Regions from separate parts of the Erwinia sp. 9145 genome, predicted to be linked through region 2. Evidence: predicted binding sites of a transcription regulator. Region 2 holds the regulator's gene; the other holds the start of a gene.
What was found. Region 2 encodes CRP, which controls carbon source genes, mostly activating them, when cyclic AMP is high. Its sites were predicted from a motif close to ATGTGANNNNNNTCACAT; they were not measured.
Positions count from the first base shown of each region.

Region 1: a site for CRP is predicted at 5,696-5,713, ahead of cdd (cytidine deaminase). Genes of this name have one in related genera too.

Region 1 covers NZ_JQNE01000001.1:2,427,092-2,435,238, forward strand. Annotated here, with positions in the region: gene FA91_RS11710 (GNAT family N-acetyltransferase) at 1-358, shown strand, start outside; gene pagP (lipid IV(A) palmitoyltransferase PagP) at 367-993, opposite strand; gene apbC (iron-sulfur cluster carrier protein ApbC) at 1,159-2,271, opposite strand; gene metG (methionine--tRNA ligase) at 2,358-4,460, shown strand; gene FA91_RS11730 (CidA/LrgA family protein) at 4,569-4,958, shown strand; gene FA91_RS11735 (CidB/LrgB family autolysis modulator) at 4,951-5,643, shown strand; gene cdd (cytidine deaminase) at 5,769-6,653, shown strand; gene FA91_RS11745 (NAD-dependent malic enzyme) at 6,785-8,147, shown strand, end outside.
Region 2 covers NZ_JQNE01000001.1:3,561,090-3,569,236, forward strand. Annotated here, with positions in the region: gene FA91_RS16875 (hydrolase) at 46-1,038, shown strand; gene FA91_RS16880 (YheU family protein) at 1,040-1,258, shown strand; gene FA91_RS16885 (phosphoribulokinase) at 1,358-2,227, shown strand; gene FA91_RS16890 (OsmC family protein) at 2,254-2,658, opposite strand; gene crp (cAMP-activated global transcriptional regulator CRP) at 2,958-3,590, shown strand; gene FA91_RS16900 (YccS/YhfK family putative transporter) at 3,649-5,727, shown strand; gene FA91_RS16905 (aspartate aminotransferase family protein) at 5,710-6,945, opposite strand; gene FA91_RS16910 (aminodeoxychorismate synthase component II) at 7,031-7,603, opposite strand; gene FA91_RS16915 (putative adenosine monophosphate-protein transferase Fic) at 7,622-8,147, opposite strand, start outside.

The DNA.
Region 1 (8,147 bases), 1.1 Mb from region 2:
CAAAGCGAACTGGCGCTGGCTCGATGACAGCGACTGGCGGCTGGAAGACTTTGACCGGGTGACGCTGGGGGAGCGGGTCTGGGTGGCCGAGCAGGACGGCCGCCGTCTTGGCTTTGCCGCCGTGCTGCCTAATGATAATTTTCTGCACAGCCTGTTTATCGATCCTGACTGTCAGCGCCAGGGCGTTGGCAGCGCGCTGCTGAATGCAGTGCAGGAAAAATTTACCTCAACGGGCGCGCTGAAGTGCCTCAAAGCCAATGAGGCCGCGACCGCGTTCTATCAGCGCCACGGTTGGGAGATTGTTTCCGATGGCGAAGCCGAACACGGCGCGTACTGGCTGATGCACTTTGTGCGTTAACTCCCGGTTTAAAAGTGATATTTCAGCCAGGCGAAAAAGACGTTTCCATTATTGTAAGTGCCCGGAATATAGGTCATTTGCAAATCCAGATTGCCGTATCCCACCGCTGCCAGCGGCAGTACAGCGGACACAGGAATGTATTTCCAGTTATCGCGCGCGGTAAAACCGGCGGTATAGCCTGCTCCCCAGTGAAATTTGTCATCCGCTAACGGCCGCCAGGTGGCCACCCAGCCGTAACCACCAAAGGGCTCCCACTTGTTGAAAGAGTCTTTAAACGCCATCAGATAGAGACCATGCCAGTTACCTTTCTGGTCGTAGCGCGAAACGCCGCCACCGGCTCCCCAGGGGCGCTCGTTATATTTTTCGATATGTTCGTCATCGTAAGTCCAGCGGTTATGCCAGGTGATCGCCGGCAGGTAGATGTCGCCGCCGTCAGACTGTTGCCAGGTTTGCGCAACGTTATCGCTGAACGTATTCCAACTGTTTTTAATCTTTTGTGAAACGGTGGCTGAATGCGCAGAAAATGTCCCGCTGATCAGAAGCGCAATTGAAAGCGCGAAACCACGCTGCGCATCTCTTACCCTCTTCTCATGGAGGATGTGCGGCGCAAAACGCCTCAATCTTGCCGCTGTCATGAATATGTATCCCCGGATATTTTAAAGCGGCTGATAATAAGGACCGAAGTATAAATATTCAATGAACGACACGGTGGTCAGCGCAGGCAGAGGATAAAAAAGGAAGCTGGCCGCCGCGATTGGGCGGCCTGAAGACGGGAACGATCAACGATCCCGTTTTTCATACTAAAGCGCGCGGAAGGAGATATCGTCCGGGATCACCTCACCCTGCCAGTAGATCTGCGCGGCGACCGCACCTGCCAGATCGCGGTAAAGCTGAGTAAACTCGCTCTCCGGGCGACGCACCACCGTCGGCTGCCCGTCGTCCAGATCTTCCCGTACGGTAATGTGTAACGGAAGCTGCCCCAGCAGACGCGTATTATATTGCTGAGCAAGTTTCACTGCCCCGCCGCTGCCGAAAATCGGTTCGTGATGTCCACAGTTGCTGCAAATATGCATGCTCATGTTCTCTACAATCCCCAGCACCGGCACGCTGACCTTTTCAAACATTACGATGCCTTTGCGGGCGTCAACCAGCGCAATGTCCTGCGGCGTGGTCACCACCAGCGCGCCGGTGACCGGTACGTTCTGCGACAGCGTGAGCTGGATATCGCCGGTGCCCGGCGGCATATCCAACACCAGATAGTCCAGGTCCGGCCACAGCGTTTCGTTAAGCAGCTGCATCAGCGCTTTGCTGGCCATCGGGCCGCGCCAGACCATGGCGTTATCATCGGTCACCAGATAGCCGATAGAGTTGGTCGCCAGGCCGTGCGACATAATCGGTGCCATGTGCGTGCCGTCCGGCGAACTCGGGCGCTCACTCCGCGTACCGAGCATGTCCGGGATCGAAGGGCCATAGATATCCGCATCCAGCAGGCCGACCTTCGCGCCTTCAGCCACCAGCGCCAGCGCAAGATTCACAGCTGTGCTGGATTTTCCTACGCCGCCTTTGCCTGAACTGACTGCGATGATGTTTTTTACGCCGTTTACGCCGGGCTGATTTTTTACGCGCTTCATGGTCGCCACATCGTGGTTAAGGCGCCAGCTGATGGCCGTGGCGTGGGTTAAACGCAACAGTTCGGCGCTGGTCGCTTCCTTCAGCGCCTCAAAGCCGCTGCGCCAGACAAACGGCATCATCAGGTCGATATGCAGCGTATTATCCATCATGGCGCAGTGATGCAGCGACTTCAGCGTGGTCAGATTGTGCTTCAGCGTGGGATGTTCAAACGTGGTCAACACGCCCATCACCATAGCGCGCAGCGCTTCCGGCGAATGTTGCCCGGCAGAGTGAGAGGTCATCCTGGCTCCTTCTTTTTTCGATAAGTTCTGTACCGCACAGCATATCAGATGCGGCGGCGGCCGGATGCGAAAATCAACAGTAGAACATTTACCCGGACAGCACACTCGGTTACCATCTAGACCCTTTCTTTAACAGGTATGAGCTAAGTCTTACTATGACTCAAGTCGCGAAAAAAATATTGGTAACGTGCGCACTGCCGTACGCAAACGGCCCTATCCATCTCGGTCACATGCTTGAACACATCCAGGCGGACATATGGGTGCGTTACCAGCGAATGCGCGGCAACCAGGTTTACTTCATCTGCGCGGATGACGCCCACGGCACGCCGATTATGCTGAAAGCTCAGCAGTCCGGCATTGCCCCCGAGCAGATGATTGCCGAAATGAGTCAGGAGCATCAGACCGACTTTGCTGGCTTTAATATCAGTTATGACAACTATCACTCAACGCACAGCGATGAAAATCGCGAGCTGTCCGGGCTGATCTACACGCGCCTGAAAGAGAACGGTTTTATTAAAAACCGCACCATCTCTCAGCTTTACGATCCTGAAAAAGGCATGTTTCTGCCGGATCGCTTTGTGAAGGGCACCTGTCCGAAATGCAAATCCGCCGACCAGTATGGCGATAACTGTGAAGTGTGCGGCGCGACCTACAGCCCGACTGAGCTGATCGAACCCAAATCGGTGGTATCCGGCGCCACGCCGGTGATGCGCGAGTCGGAGCACTTTTTCTTCGACCTGCCAGCCTTCAGCGACATGCTGCAAGCCTGGACCCGCTCCGGTGCCCTACAGGAGCAGGTGGCGAACAAGATGCAGGAGTGGTTTGAGTCGGGCCTGCAACAGTGGGATATTTCCCGCGATGCGCCCTACTTCGGCTTTGAAATTCCGAACGCGCCGGGCAAGTATTTTTACGTCTGGCTGGACGCGCCAATCGGCTACATGGGCTCATTTAAAAATCTGTGCGATAAGCGCGGTGACATTGATTTTGACGCCTTCTGGCAGAAAGATTCTGATGCCGACCTTTACCACTTCATCGGCAAAGATATCGTCTACTTCCACAGCCTGTTCTGGCCGGCGATGCTGGAAGGCAGTAATTTCCGTAAGCCGACCAATCTGTTTGTACACGGGTATGTGACGGTGAACGGAGCCAAAATGTCGAAATCGCGCGGCACCTTTATTAAAGCCAGCACCTGGCTTAATCATCTGGACGCCGACAGCCTTCGTTATTACTACGCCGCCAAGCTCTCCTCACGCATTGATGATATCGACCTGAACCTGGAAGATTTCGTGCAGCGCGTGAACGCCGATATCGTAAACAAAGTGGTGAACCTTGCCTCACGTAACGCCGGTTTCATCACCAAACGCTTCGACGGAAAACTTTCTGCCGAACTGGCCGATCCGGCGCTGTATAAAACCTTCACCGACGCCGCAGCCGGTATCGGCGAAGCCTGGAGCAACCGTGAATTCAGCCGCGCGGTGCGCGAAATCATGGCGCTGGCCGATGTGGCCAACCGCTACGTTGACGAGCAGGCGCCGTGGGTCGTGGCGAAGCAGGAAGGCCGCGACGCCGATCTTCAGGCAATTTGTACCATGGGTATCAACCTGTTCCGCGTGCTGATGACCTGGCTGAAGCCGGTGTTGCCGAGCCTGAGCGAACGCGCTGAAGCATTCCTGAATCAGCCGCTACGCTGGGACGAGATTGAACAGCCGCTGCTGAACCACACGCTTTCTCCTTTCAAAGCGCTGTATAACCGTATTGAGATGGATAAGGTTAATGCGCTGGTTGCCACCTCCAAAGAGGACGCCGCTGCCGCGAACAAACCGGCCCTGACCGGCCCGCTGGCCGACGATCCGATTCAGGAAACCATTACCTTTGATGACTTCGCCAAAGTGGATATGCGTATCGCGCTGATCCAGAACGCCACCTTTGTGGACGGCTCCGATAAGCTGCTGAAGCTGACGTTGGATTTAGGGGGCGAAACGCGCCAGGTATTCTCCGGCATTCGTTCTGCCTACCCGGACCCGGCGGTGCTGATTGGCCGTCACACGGTAATGGTGGCAAATCTCGCGCCGCGCAAAATGCGCTTTGGACTGTCAGAAGGCATGGTGATGGCGGCGGGCCCTGGCGGTAAAGACATTTTCCTGCTCAGCCCGGACAGCGGTGCACAGCCGGGTATGCAGGTAAAATAACCGGCGACATCAAAAAAACAGGGCGACTTTCGCCCTGTTTTTTATCGTGAAATGTGACACACAACACGTCCCGACGTATGATTAGCATTCAGCAAACAGGAGCTTATCATGCGTACCGCGCTGTCGGTTCTCTGGCGCTATCTTCGCGCCTTTATCATTATTTATCTCGCGCTTTTTGTCGGTAACGGCCTGGCGGCCCTGCTGCCGGTGACCATCCCCGGTAGTATTCTCGGTATGCTTATTCTTTTTATCCTGCTGGCGATACGCATCATTCCCGCGCAGTGGGTGAAGCCCGGCAGTCATCTGTTGATCCGCTATATGGCGCTGCTTTTTGTGCCGATAAGCGTTGGCGTAATGAGCTATGTGGACGTGCTGACCGCCCAGTTTGGCCCGATTGTCGTCTCCTGCACCGTCAGCACGCTTATTGTGCTGGTCACCGTCGGTTTCTGTTCTCAACGACTGCACGGCGGACTGCCTTCAGGAGCGAAAGATGAGTGATATCTGGTGGTCGCTGCCGCTGACGGTCGCGGTTTTTTTTGCCGCCCGGCGGCTGGCGGCAAAGGTGAAAATTTCGCTGCTTAATCCGCTGCTGATTTCAATGGCGGTAATTATTCCGCTGCTTCTGCTGCTCAACCTGCCCTACGCGCGCTATTTTCAGGGCAGCGCAATGCTTAATCAGCTCCTTCAGCCCGCGGTAGTGGCGCTGGCGCTGCCGCTCTATGAGCAGATGCATCAGATCCGCGCGCGCTGGAAATCAATTATCGGCGTCTGCTTTATCGGCAGTCTGACGGCGATGGTATCCGGCACCGCCATTGCGTTGTGGATGGGCGCAACGCCGCAAATCGCCGCGACCATTTTGCCCAAATCGGTCACCACGCCGATTGCTATGGCCGTCTCCGCCACGCTGGGCGGCGTACCGGCGATCAGCGCAATCTGTGTGCTGATCGCGGGCGTACTGGGCGCGGTCTTTGGTCATATGCTGTTAAATTTACTGAAAATTCGGGCAAGGGCTGCGCGCGGTCTGGCGATCGGCAATGCCTCGCATGCGCTGGGCACCGCGCGCTGTGCGGAGATCGATCTTCAGGAGGGCGCGTGGAGTTCGCTGGCGCTGGTGCTTTGCGGCATTATCACTTCACTGCTGGCGCCGTTTGTTTTTCCATTGCTGCTTCAGCTCTTGGGCTGAACTTGCGATAAGTCGCGCAATGTTTGCATCTCTTTCATGAATTGCACTGCTAATGTGATTAAAATCACATACAACCGTGACACGGGCCGCCAGAATAGGCGGCCGAACATGCCAGAGAGGCCAATATGCACCCACGTTTTCAACCGGCGTTTACCACGCTGCCCGCGCCGTTGCAGAGTGCGCTGCATCCGATAGTGGATGCCGATGACTTTCCCGCTTTTTTTTCTCCTGAGCAGGTAGATGCTCTTCAGAAGGCCACCGGCCTTGACGTGCATGCGTTGTCCTTTGCGCTGCTGCCGCTGGCCGCAGCCTGTGCGGTTGCGCCGCTCTCTGGTTTTAACGTCGGCGCGCTGGCGCTCGGCAAAAGCGGACGCCTCTATTTTGGCGCTAATATGGAGTTCTCCGGCGCCACCATGCAGCAAACGATACATGCTGAACAAAGCGCGATAACCCATGCGTGGCTGCGCGGTGAGCCCTCGCTGACGTCCATTACCGTTAACTACACACCCTGCGGCCACTGCCGCCAGTTTATGAACGAACTGAACAGCGGCACCGCGCTCGGCATTCATCTTCCGGGCCGTAAACCCGCCACGCTGGGCGATTATCTGCCGGACGCCTTCGGCCCGCGCGATCTGGCCATTGAGACATTACTGTTGGACAACGTCGATCATGGCGTGCCTCTCAGAGGCGATGCGCTGACACGCGCGGCGCTTCAGGCCGCGAACCGCAGCCACGCCCCGTATACCCAGGCATGGAGCGGGGTGGCGCTTCAGGCAGAAAACGGCGACATTTTCGCCGGTTCCTACGCGGAGAACGCCGCGTTCAACCCCAGTCTGCCGCCGCTTCAGGCCGCGCTGATCCTGCTCAACCTGACGGGGCATAATTTGTTCACCCTTCAACGCGCCGTGCTGGCGGAAGCGCCGGAGGGCAAAGTGGTGCAGCGCCAGGCCACCGTCGCCACACTTCAGGCGCTGGGCTGCGGCAATATCACCACCGTTCCGCTGGTTTAAATAGTTACATTACCTCCGCTTTTCAACGAAGATCCCAGCTTTTGTTATAGCTTGTTAACAAAAGCTGTACTTTCAGACGATTTATTTTAGGATTGCCACACGACATCCCGCTTCGAATGAGTATTGACCGCATGGAACTCGAATACGAAAGTAAACGATCGCTCTATATCCCTTACGCTGGCCCTATCCTGCTGGAATTTCCGCTGTTGAATAAAGGCAGCGCTTTCTCCGTGGAAGAGCGTAATGATTTCAACCTTAATGGCCTGCTGCCCGAAACCGTGGAAACCATTGAAGAGCAGGCCCAGCGCGCATGGCGTCAGTTCCAGGAATTCAAAAACGATAACGACAAACACGTTTACCTGCGAAACATTCAGGACACCAACGAGACGCTGTTTTACCGCCTGCTGGATAATCACCTTGAAGAGATGATGCCGATTATCTACACCCCAACCGTGGGTGCGGCGTGCGAGCATTTCTCGGAGATCTATCGCCGTGCGCGCGGTCTGTTTATCTCCTATCCGAATCGCGCAAACATTGAAGACATGCTGCAAAACGCCACCAAACAAAACGTTAAAGTTATCGTCGTGACCGATGGCGAACGTATTCTTGGCCTGGGCGATCAGGGCATTGGCGGCATGGGCATTCCCATCGGTAAGCTCTCGCTCTATACCGCCTGTGGCGGCATCAGCCCGGCCTATACCCTGCCGGTGGTGCTGGACGTCGGCACCAATAATCAGCAGTTGCTGAACGATCCGCTTTACATGGGCTGGCGTCACCCGCGTATTACCGGCGAAGAGTATGAAAGCTTCGTCAACGAATTTATTCAGGCGGTGAAAAGCCGCTGGCCAAACGTGCTGCTTCAGTTTGAAGATTTTGCACAGAAGAATGCGATGCCGATCCTGGAGCGCTATCGTGATGAAGTGTGCTGTTTTAACGATGATATTCAGGGCACGGCGGCCGTTACGCTCGGCACGCTGATTGCCGCCAGCCGCGCCGCAGGCAGCCTGCTGCGTGAACAGACAGTGGTCTTTCTTGGCGCGGGTTCCGCGGGCTGCGGCATCGCTGAACAGATTATCGCGCAGATGAAATCAGAAGGCCTGAGTGATGAAGAAGCACGCGCTCGCGTGTTTATGGTCGATCGTTTTGGTTTGCTGACCGATCGTCTGCCTAATCTGCTCAATTTCCAGAGCAGGCTGGTGCAGAAAAGTGAAAAGCTGGCGAACTGGGACGTTGAATCGGAATCCCTCTCCCTGCTTGATGTGGTGCGCAACGCACGCCCGGATATTCTGATCGGCGTCTCCGGCCAGCCGGGGCTGTTCAGTGAAGAGATCGTGCGTGAAATGCACAAGCACTGCGCACGCCCGATTGTGATGCCGCTTTCCAACCCCACATCGCGCGTTGAAGCCACGCCGCAGGACATTATGGCCTGGACCGACGGCGCGGCGCTGGTGGCAACCGGCAGTCCGTTCTCCCCGGCGCACTGGAAGGATAAAA
Region 2 (8,147 bases):
TGACGAAGCTAGCAATGTGACGGGGATCCTACAAGCCTTTTGAAGATGAATTTTAACAACGTAAATGATGACGCCTTCCGTCCTCTGCCGGGCCTGAGCAATCCCCATCTGCAAACGATGTTGCCGCGTCTGGTGCGCCGTCGGATCTCGCTCATGCCTCACTGGCAGCGGCTGACGCTGCCGGACAGTGATTTTGTCGATCTGGCCTGGAGCGAAGATCCGGCGCAGGCGCGCCATAAGCCGCGCGTGGTGCTGTTTCACGGGCTGGAGGGTAGCGTCCACAGCCCTTATGCCCACGGATTGCTACAGGCGTTTCAGGCACGCGGTTGGCTGGGCGTGGTAATGCACTTTCGCGGCTGTAGCGGCGAACCCAACCGGCTGGCGCGGATCTACCATTCAGGCGAAACCGAAGACGCCAGCTACCTGCTTCAGTGGCTGCGCGACGAGTGGGGCCACGTTCCCACTGCGGCCGTCGGCGTCTCGCTGGGCGGTAATATGCTCGCCTTTCTGATGGGCCAGCAGCAGGAGAGGTGTTTACTTGACGCCGGCGTGGTGATTTCGGCGCCGCTGATGCTGGAACCCTGTAGCGTTAAGCTTGAGCAGGGCTTTTCGCGCGTCTATCAGCGTTATCTGTTAGGCTTGCTAAAGCAAAACGCCGCCCGCAAGCTTCACGCCTGGCCGGGTACGCTGCCGGTGGATTTACCGGCGCTTAAAGCGATGAAAAAACTGCGGGAATTCGACGATGCGATTACGGCACGCGCCCACGGTTTTCGTGATGCGTCCGACTACTATCAACGCTGTAGCGCCCTGCCGCTGCTGCCCGGCGTGGCGAAACCGCTGTTGATTATTCACGCGGCGGACGATCCCTTTATGACCGCCGCGGTGATCCCGCCGCCGGCGATGCTGCCCGCTACGGTGGAGTATCAGCTCACCCGGCACGGCGGACATGTAGGATTTGTAGGCGGCACGCTCTTAAAGCCGCAAATGTGGCTGGAGCAGCGCGTGCCGCAGTGGCTTTCAACCTGGCTGGACAAATGAAATGATTATTCCCTGGCAAGACGTTTCCGCGGAAACCCTTGAAAATCTGATTGAATCATTCGTGCTGCGAGAAGGCACCGACTACGGCGAGCAGGAGCGTTCGCTGGCGCAGAAGGTGGAGGACGTTCGACGTCAGCTCGCCAGCGGCGAAGCGGTGCTGGTGTGGTCAGAACTCCATGAAACCATTAACATTATGCCGCGCGGCAAATTCAGCGAATAGCGGCAAATGCAGCCGCCGCTGTCAGCGGCCCGCGTGACACCTACCGGCGGATCGTGATAACAATGCCGCATTGAAAATTTTTTCAGGGAGTCGTTCGCCATGTCAGCTAAACATCCTGTGATCGCCGTTACCGGCTCCAGCGGAGCGGGCACCACCACCACCAGCCTGGCCTTTCGCAAAATCTTTCAGCAGTTAAATCTGCGTGCGGCAGAAGTCGAGGGCGACAGCTTCCATCGTTTTACCCGGCCCGAAATGGATATGGCGATCCGTAAAGCACGCGACCTGGGCCGACATATCAGCTACTTCGGCCCCGACGCCAACGACTTTCTGCTGCTGGAGCAGACCTTCAGCGAGTATGGCCGCAGCGGCACCGGCCAGTCGCGCAAATATCTGCATACCTACGACGAAGCCGTGCCGTGGAATCAGGTTCCCGGCACCTTCACGCCCTGGCAGCCGCTGCCGGAACCTACCGACGTGCTGTTTTATGAAGGACTTCACGGCGGCGTGGTGACATCGCAGCATAACGTGGCGCAAAATGTCGATCTGCTGGTGGGCGTGGTACCGATTGTCAATCTGGAGTGGATTCAGAAACTGGTGCGCGATACCGGCGAGCGCGGTCATTCACGCGAAGCGGTGATGGATTCGGTGGTGCGTTCAATGGAAGATTACATCAACTTTATTACGCCGCAGTTTTCGCGCACCCATATTAACTTCCAGCGCGTACCGACGGTAGATACGTCTAATCCCTTTGCCGCGCGCGGTATTCCTTCGCTGGATGAAAGCTTTGTGGTGATCCATTTTCAGGCGCTGGACGATATCGACTTCCCTTATTTATTGTCGATGCTTCAGGGATCATTCATCTCGCATATTAATACGCTGGTGGTGCCGGGCGGAAAAATGGGGCTGGCGATGGAGCTGATTATGGGGCCGCTGGTCAAACGCCTTATTGAAGGAAAAAAAATTGAATAAAGCCCCGTTAACCGGAGCATTAAGGTTTATAGCGTATTCACTTCAAAACTGTGGGTAATTTCAACGCCTTTCCCCAACATCAGCGCCACGGAACAATATTTTTCGGCGGAAAGTTCAACGGCGCGAGCAACGGCTTTATCACTCAACGCGTTACCGCTAACGATAAAGTGCAGGTTGATATGGGTAAACAGTCGCGGTGCCTCTTCGCGCCGCGTTGAGGTGAGTTTGACTTCGCAATCAACGACGTCGTGCCGGCCTTTTTGCAGAATGGAAACCACGTCGATCGCGCTGCAACCGCCCGCGGCCATCAACACCATTTCCATCGGGCCTGGCGCTTTATCGCCTGCGTTTCCGTCCATTAACAGCTGATGCCCGGATGAGGATTCTCCCAAAAAAGTCAGACCTTCCACCCATTTGACGCGCGCTTGCATAACCGACTCCTTTAATTCATTCAATTCACATCAGATTACGCGCTGATAACAAAAACGGCAATGCGTCCTGTTTCCCGCTATGCTGAAGCGAGACAACAGAAGACACTCGTTTAAAGCTGTGTTAAAAACAAAGCTGAAACACTCTCGTCAGTACTCTACAAGCGTGACGAAACGGGACGATATAATGAACCCTGCGGGCCTGGACAAATATCCCGATGGGAAACGCTTTACTATTTCAACGCCTGGCAGACAAATCAGCGCCTGCATTCAGGTATGATGACAACAGAGGATAACAGCGAATGGTTCTCGGCAAACCGCAAACAGACCCGACTCTTGAATGGTTCCTGTCACATTGCCATATTCATAAATATCCATCAAAAAGCACGCTGATTCACCAGGGTGAAAAAGCAGAAACGCTTTACTACATCGTCAAAGGTGCGGTCGCCGTGCTGATCAAGGATGAAGAAGGCAAAGAGATGATCCTCTCTTACCTCAATCAGGGCGATTTTATTGGAGAGCTTGGCCTGTTTGAAGAGGGCCAGGAGCGTAGCGCATGGGTTCGTGCGAAGACCGCGTGTGAAGTGGCTGAAATTTCCTATAAGAAATTCCGTCAGCTTATTCAGGTGAATCCTGACATCCTGATGCGTCTCTCTTCCCAAATGGCGCGTCGTCTTCAGGTCACCTCCGAGAAAGTGGGTAATTTAGCGTTTCTTGACGTGACGGGCCGCATTGCCCAAACGCTGCTCAACCTGGCGAAGCAGCCGGACGCGATGACTCACCCGGACGGCATGCAAATCAAAATCACCCGTCAGGAGATTGGTCAGATCGTTGGCTGCTCCCGCGAAACCGTTGGCCGCATTCTCAAGATGCTGGAAGATCAGAATCTGATCTCCGCACACGGAAAAACTATCGTCGTTTACGGCACGCGCTAACCGGCTTTGCTACTCTGGCGCGGCATCCATGCCGCGCCTTTTTATTGGGTACAGCGAAATGTGGCGCAGACTGATTTACCATCCTGAAGTGAACTACGCACTGCGTCAGACGCTGGTGCTCTGTTTGCCCGTGGCAACAGGATGGCTGGCCGGTAGCCTGCAATACGGGCTGCTCTTCTCCCTCGTACCGGCCTGCTGCAACATCGCCGGGCTTGACACGCCGCATAAGCGCTTCTTCAAACGCCTGATCATTGGCGGTTGCCTGTTTGCCTTCAGCAGCTTTCTGATCCAATACCTCGGCGCGCAGGCGGTGCCGCTCCCGGCGATCCTGCTGGTGATGGCGCTGCTGCTGGGCGTCACCGGCGAGATCAGCCCGCTGCACGGCAGGCTGCTGCCCGGTTCGCTGATTGCCGCCATCTTTACCCTCAGCCTCAGCGGTCGCATGCCGATGTGGCAGCCGCCGCTGCTCTACGTGCTTGGCACCATCTGGTACGGCGTCTTCAACTGGTTCTGGTTCTGGCTGTGGAAAGAGCAGCCGATGCGCGAAACGCTCAGCCTGCTTTATCGTGAACTGGCTGCCTATTGCGAGGCGAAATATACGCTATTGACCAGACTAACCGATCCTGATGATGCGCTGCCGCCGCTGCTGGCGCGGCAACAAAAGGCGGTCGATCTCATCAGCATCTGTTATCAGCAAATGCATATGCTGGCCGCCAGTCGCGATAATCACCATAAGCGCCTCACCCGCGCCTTTCAGGTGGCGATGGATTTGCAGGAGCATATTTCGGTCAGCCTGCATCAGCCTGAAGAAGTGCAGAAACTGGTCGGGCAAAGCCATGCTGAAGCGGTGATCCGTTGGAACGCGCAGACCATCGCCGCGCGTCTTCGCCAGCTGGCCGACGATATTCTTTATCACCGGCTGCCGGAGCGTTTTTCAATGGATAAGCAGTTGCAGGCGCTGGAGAAGATCTCACGCCAGCACCCGGACAATCCGGTGAGCAATTTTTGCGCCTGGCACTTCAGCCGCATCGCGCGCGTGCTCCGCACTCAGCGCCCGCTCTATCAACGCGACCTGATGGCGGATCGCCAGCGCCGGTTGCCGCTGCTGCCGGCGATCAAAAGCTACCTTTCGCTGAAATCCGCCGCGCTGCGCACCGCCGCACGTTTCGCGGTCATGCTGGCTTTTGCCAGTTCTCTGGCCCTGTTCTTCGATCTTCCTAAACCTTACTGGATTTTGATGACGGTGATGTTTGTCAGCCAGAACGGCTACAGCGCCACGCGCGTGCGCATCCAGCACCGTGCGCTCGGCACGCTGGCCGGGCTGGTCATCGCCGCCATTACGCTGCGTCTGCATGCGCCGGAGTCGCTGATTCTGTTGGGAATGCTGACCATTACCCTGGCCGGCTATCTGGTGATCCGTAAATTTTACGGCGTGGCGATGATTGGCTTTACCGTCACCGCCGTCTGGTCGCTTCAGTTGCTGTCCCTGAACGGCGCGGACTTCCTGCTGCCGCGCCTGCTTGATACGATAATGGGCTGTCTGATTGCTTTTGGCGGCATGATTTGGCTCTGGCCGCAGTGGCAGAGCGGTCTGCTGAGGCAAAACGCGCACGATGCGCTGGAAGCGTTTCAGGACGCGCTGCAAATGCTGCTGGGCAACGAAGAGGATGCGACAAAGCTGGCCTGGCAACGTATGCGGGTCAATCAGGCGCATAACGCGTTGTTCAATTCGCTGAACCAGTCAATGCAGGAGCCGGGGTTTAATACGCGCTATCTGTCCGATATGAAGCTGTGGGTGACGCACAGCCAGTTTATTGTTGAGCACATCAACGCCATGACGATTCTGGCGCGGGAGCATACCATGCTCACCGCATCGCTGGCGGAACGCTATCTTCAGAGTTGTGAAATCGCCCTTCAGCGCTGCCAGCAGCGGCTGGAATACGACGGCCCCAGCTCCGCCAGCAGCATTCTGGAGGCGCCGGAGGATTTTAACCGCGGCCCGGTGACCATTCTGGAGCGGCACGTCAGGCGCGTGCTGGATCACCTGAGCGTGATGCACACCATTTCGTCGCTGGCGTGGTCCAACCGGCCTCACCACGGAGGCTGGTTGTCACGGCGGTTACGAAAAGGCGCCTGATAAGCCAGGTACGTTGTCGAGCGCTCTGGCAAAGCGCGCCATGCCTTCTTCAATGTCCGCCGGTTCGATCACCAGCGAAGGAGCAAAGCGCAGCACGTCGGTGCCGGCATTCAGGATCATCACGCCTTCGGCGGCGGCGGCATTGAGAATATCGCGCGCTTTTCCGGCATGCTGTGGTTTAAGCGCCGCGCCAATCAGCAGCCCTTTGCCACGGATCTCACTGAACAGATCGCGTTTTGCATCCAGCGCCTCCAGTGCAGCGACAAACTGCGCGCGACGCGTTTCTACGCCGAGCAGCACCTCTTCGGTATTAATGATGTCCAGCGCGGCTTCCGCCACGGCGCAGGCCAGCGGGTTGCCGCCGTAGGTGGTGCCGTGAACGCCCGGCGACATCACGGAGGCAATCTCCTGCGTGGTCATCATGACGCTGACCGGAAAACCGCCGCCCAGCGCTTTCGCCGAGGTCAGAATATCGGGCTTCACGTCGTAGTGCTCATAAGCGAACAGTTTGCCGCTGCGCCCCATGCCGCTTTGCACTTCATCCAGCACCAGCAGCGCCTGATGTTCATCACAGAGCTGGCGCAGCCCCTGCATAAATTCTGGCGTAGCCGGTACGACGCCGCCTTCGCCCTGAATCGGCTCAACCACGATAGCGCAGGTGTGATCGTCGATCACCGCTTTCACCGCCGCCAGATCGTTAAAAGGAACGTGGACGATATCGGCAGGTTTTGGCCCGAAGCCGTCAGAGTATTTAGGCTGACCGCCGACGGTAACGGTAAACAGCGTGCGGCCATGGAAAGCGTTATGAAAGGCGATAATCTTACTTTTATAAGGCGAGTGCCGTTTGGCGGCATAGTAGCGCGCCAGTTTAAACGCGGCTTCGTTGGCTTCCGCGCCGGAGTTGGCAAAGAACACACGCTCGGCAAAGGTAGCGGCAATCAGTTTGCTGGCAAGGCGCAGCGCGGGTTCATTGGTAAAAACGTTGCTGGTGTGCCACAGCGTTTCGCCCTGCTTTTTCAGCGCCTCAACCAGCGCCGGATGGCAGTGGCCCAGCGCGGTGACCGCGATGCCGCCGGAGAAATCAATATACTCCTGGCCCTGCTGATCCCATACGCGGCTGCCTTTGCCCTTCACCGGCACAAACTGCGCAGGCGCAAATACGGGTAAAATCACCTCATCGAAGGTCGCGCGCGTGACCGCAAACTTTTCCTCTGCCATGGAACACCTCGTTTTTTTTATGCTGCAAGTGAAATATTAAGCACAAAATATGAATAAAAAATCACTTAAAGGCAACCACTAACGCTTATTTCAGGAAATTTTTAAGCAGTTGATGCCCCTGCTCGCTAAGAATACTCTCCGGATGAAACTGCACGCCCTCCAGCGGTAAATGTCGATGGCGCAGCCCCATAATTTCATCCGGTTGACCATTACGCAGGGTCCAGGCCGTTACCTCAAACTCCGCCGGTAGCGAATCCGCCGCCACTATCAGCGAGTGATAGCGCGTCACGGTCAGCGGATGCGCTAAGCCGGAAAATACGCCGCCGTCGTTGTGCTCAATCTGCGACGTTTTACCGTGCATGACTTCACGCGCGCGCACCACCTGCCCGCCAAACGCCTGTGCGATCGCCTGATGACCAAGGCAAACGCCAAGAATGGGCAGCTTACCGGCGAAGTGGCGGATGGCCGCCAGCGAAATCCCGGCGTCGTCCGGCGTACAGGGGCCGGGAGAAATCACCAGCCGCTCCGGGCGCAATGCGGCGATCTGCTCAAGCGATATCTCATCGTTGCGCTGCACGCGCACGTCCGCGCCCAGTTCACAAAAGTATTGGTAGAGATTCCAGGTAAATGAGTCGTAATTATCAATAAGTAATAGCATCAAGGTTCCGGGCCACGATCAGCCTGCCGATTCGTCCCGCTCGCTCACCACGCTGGCGAATGCAGCGACCAGCGGATCGAGGTCGCCATCCCAGCTGGCCTGATTGGCCGCTTTCCAGCTTTCGCTGTCGATGCGTTCCCAGCGGATATCGTAACCGGCGTTAAAGACCAGATGTTCGACAAACAGCCGCTGTGCGCGTCCGTTTCCGCGCTGGAAAGGATGCAGGACAGTGAGTTCGCAGTAGTACCAGGCAAGGCGCGCGACAAAGTCGTCAAGCGGCAGATCGGCAAGCGCGTTCTCATCCTCAAGCGCCTGCATCAGCGCATTGCCCTCTTTTTCGATATATTCAAAATGGCAGCAGGGCGTGTCACCGACCATCACATCCACGCGGCGAAGCTCACCGGCATCGTCGAGCACGTCATGGAAAAGGTCGCGATGGAGTTGGCGGAGAAAAGGCAGGCCAGGCGGACGGACGCCGGGGCCGAGCGTTGCGCCACCCAGTTCAAAGCTGGCAAGGAAGTTTCCGGCGCGCCGCTGCTGCCAG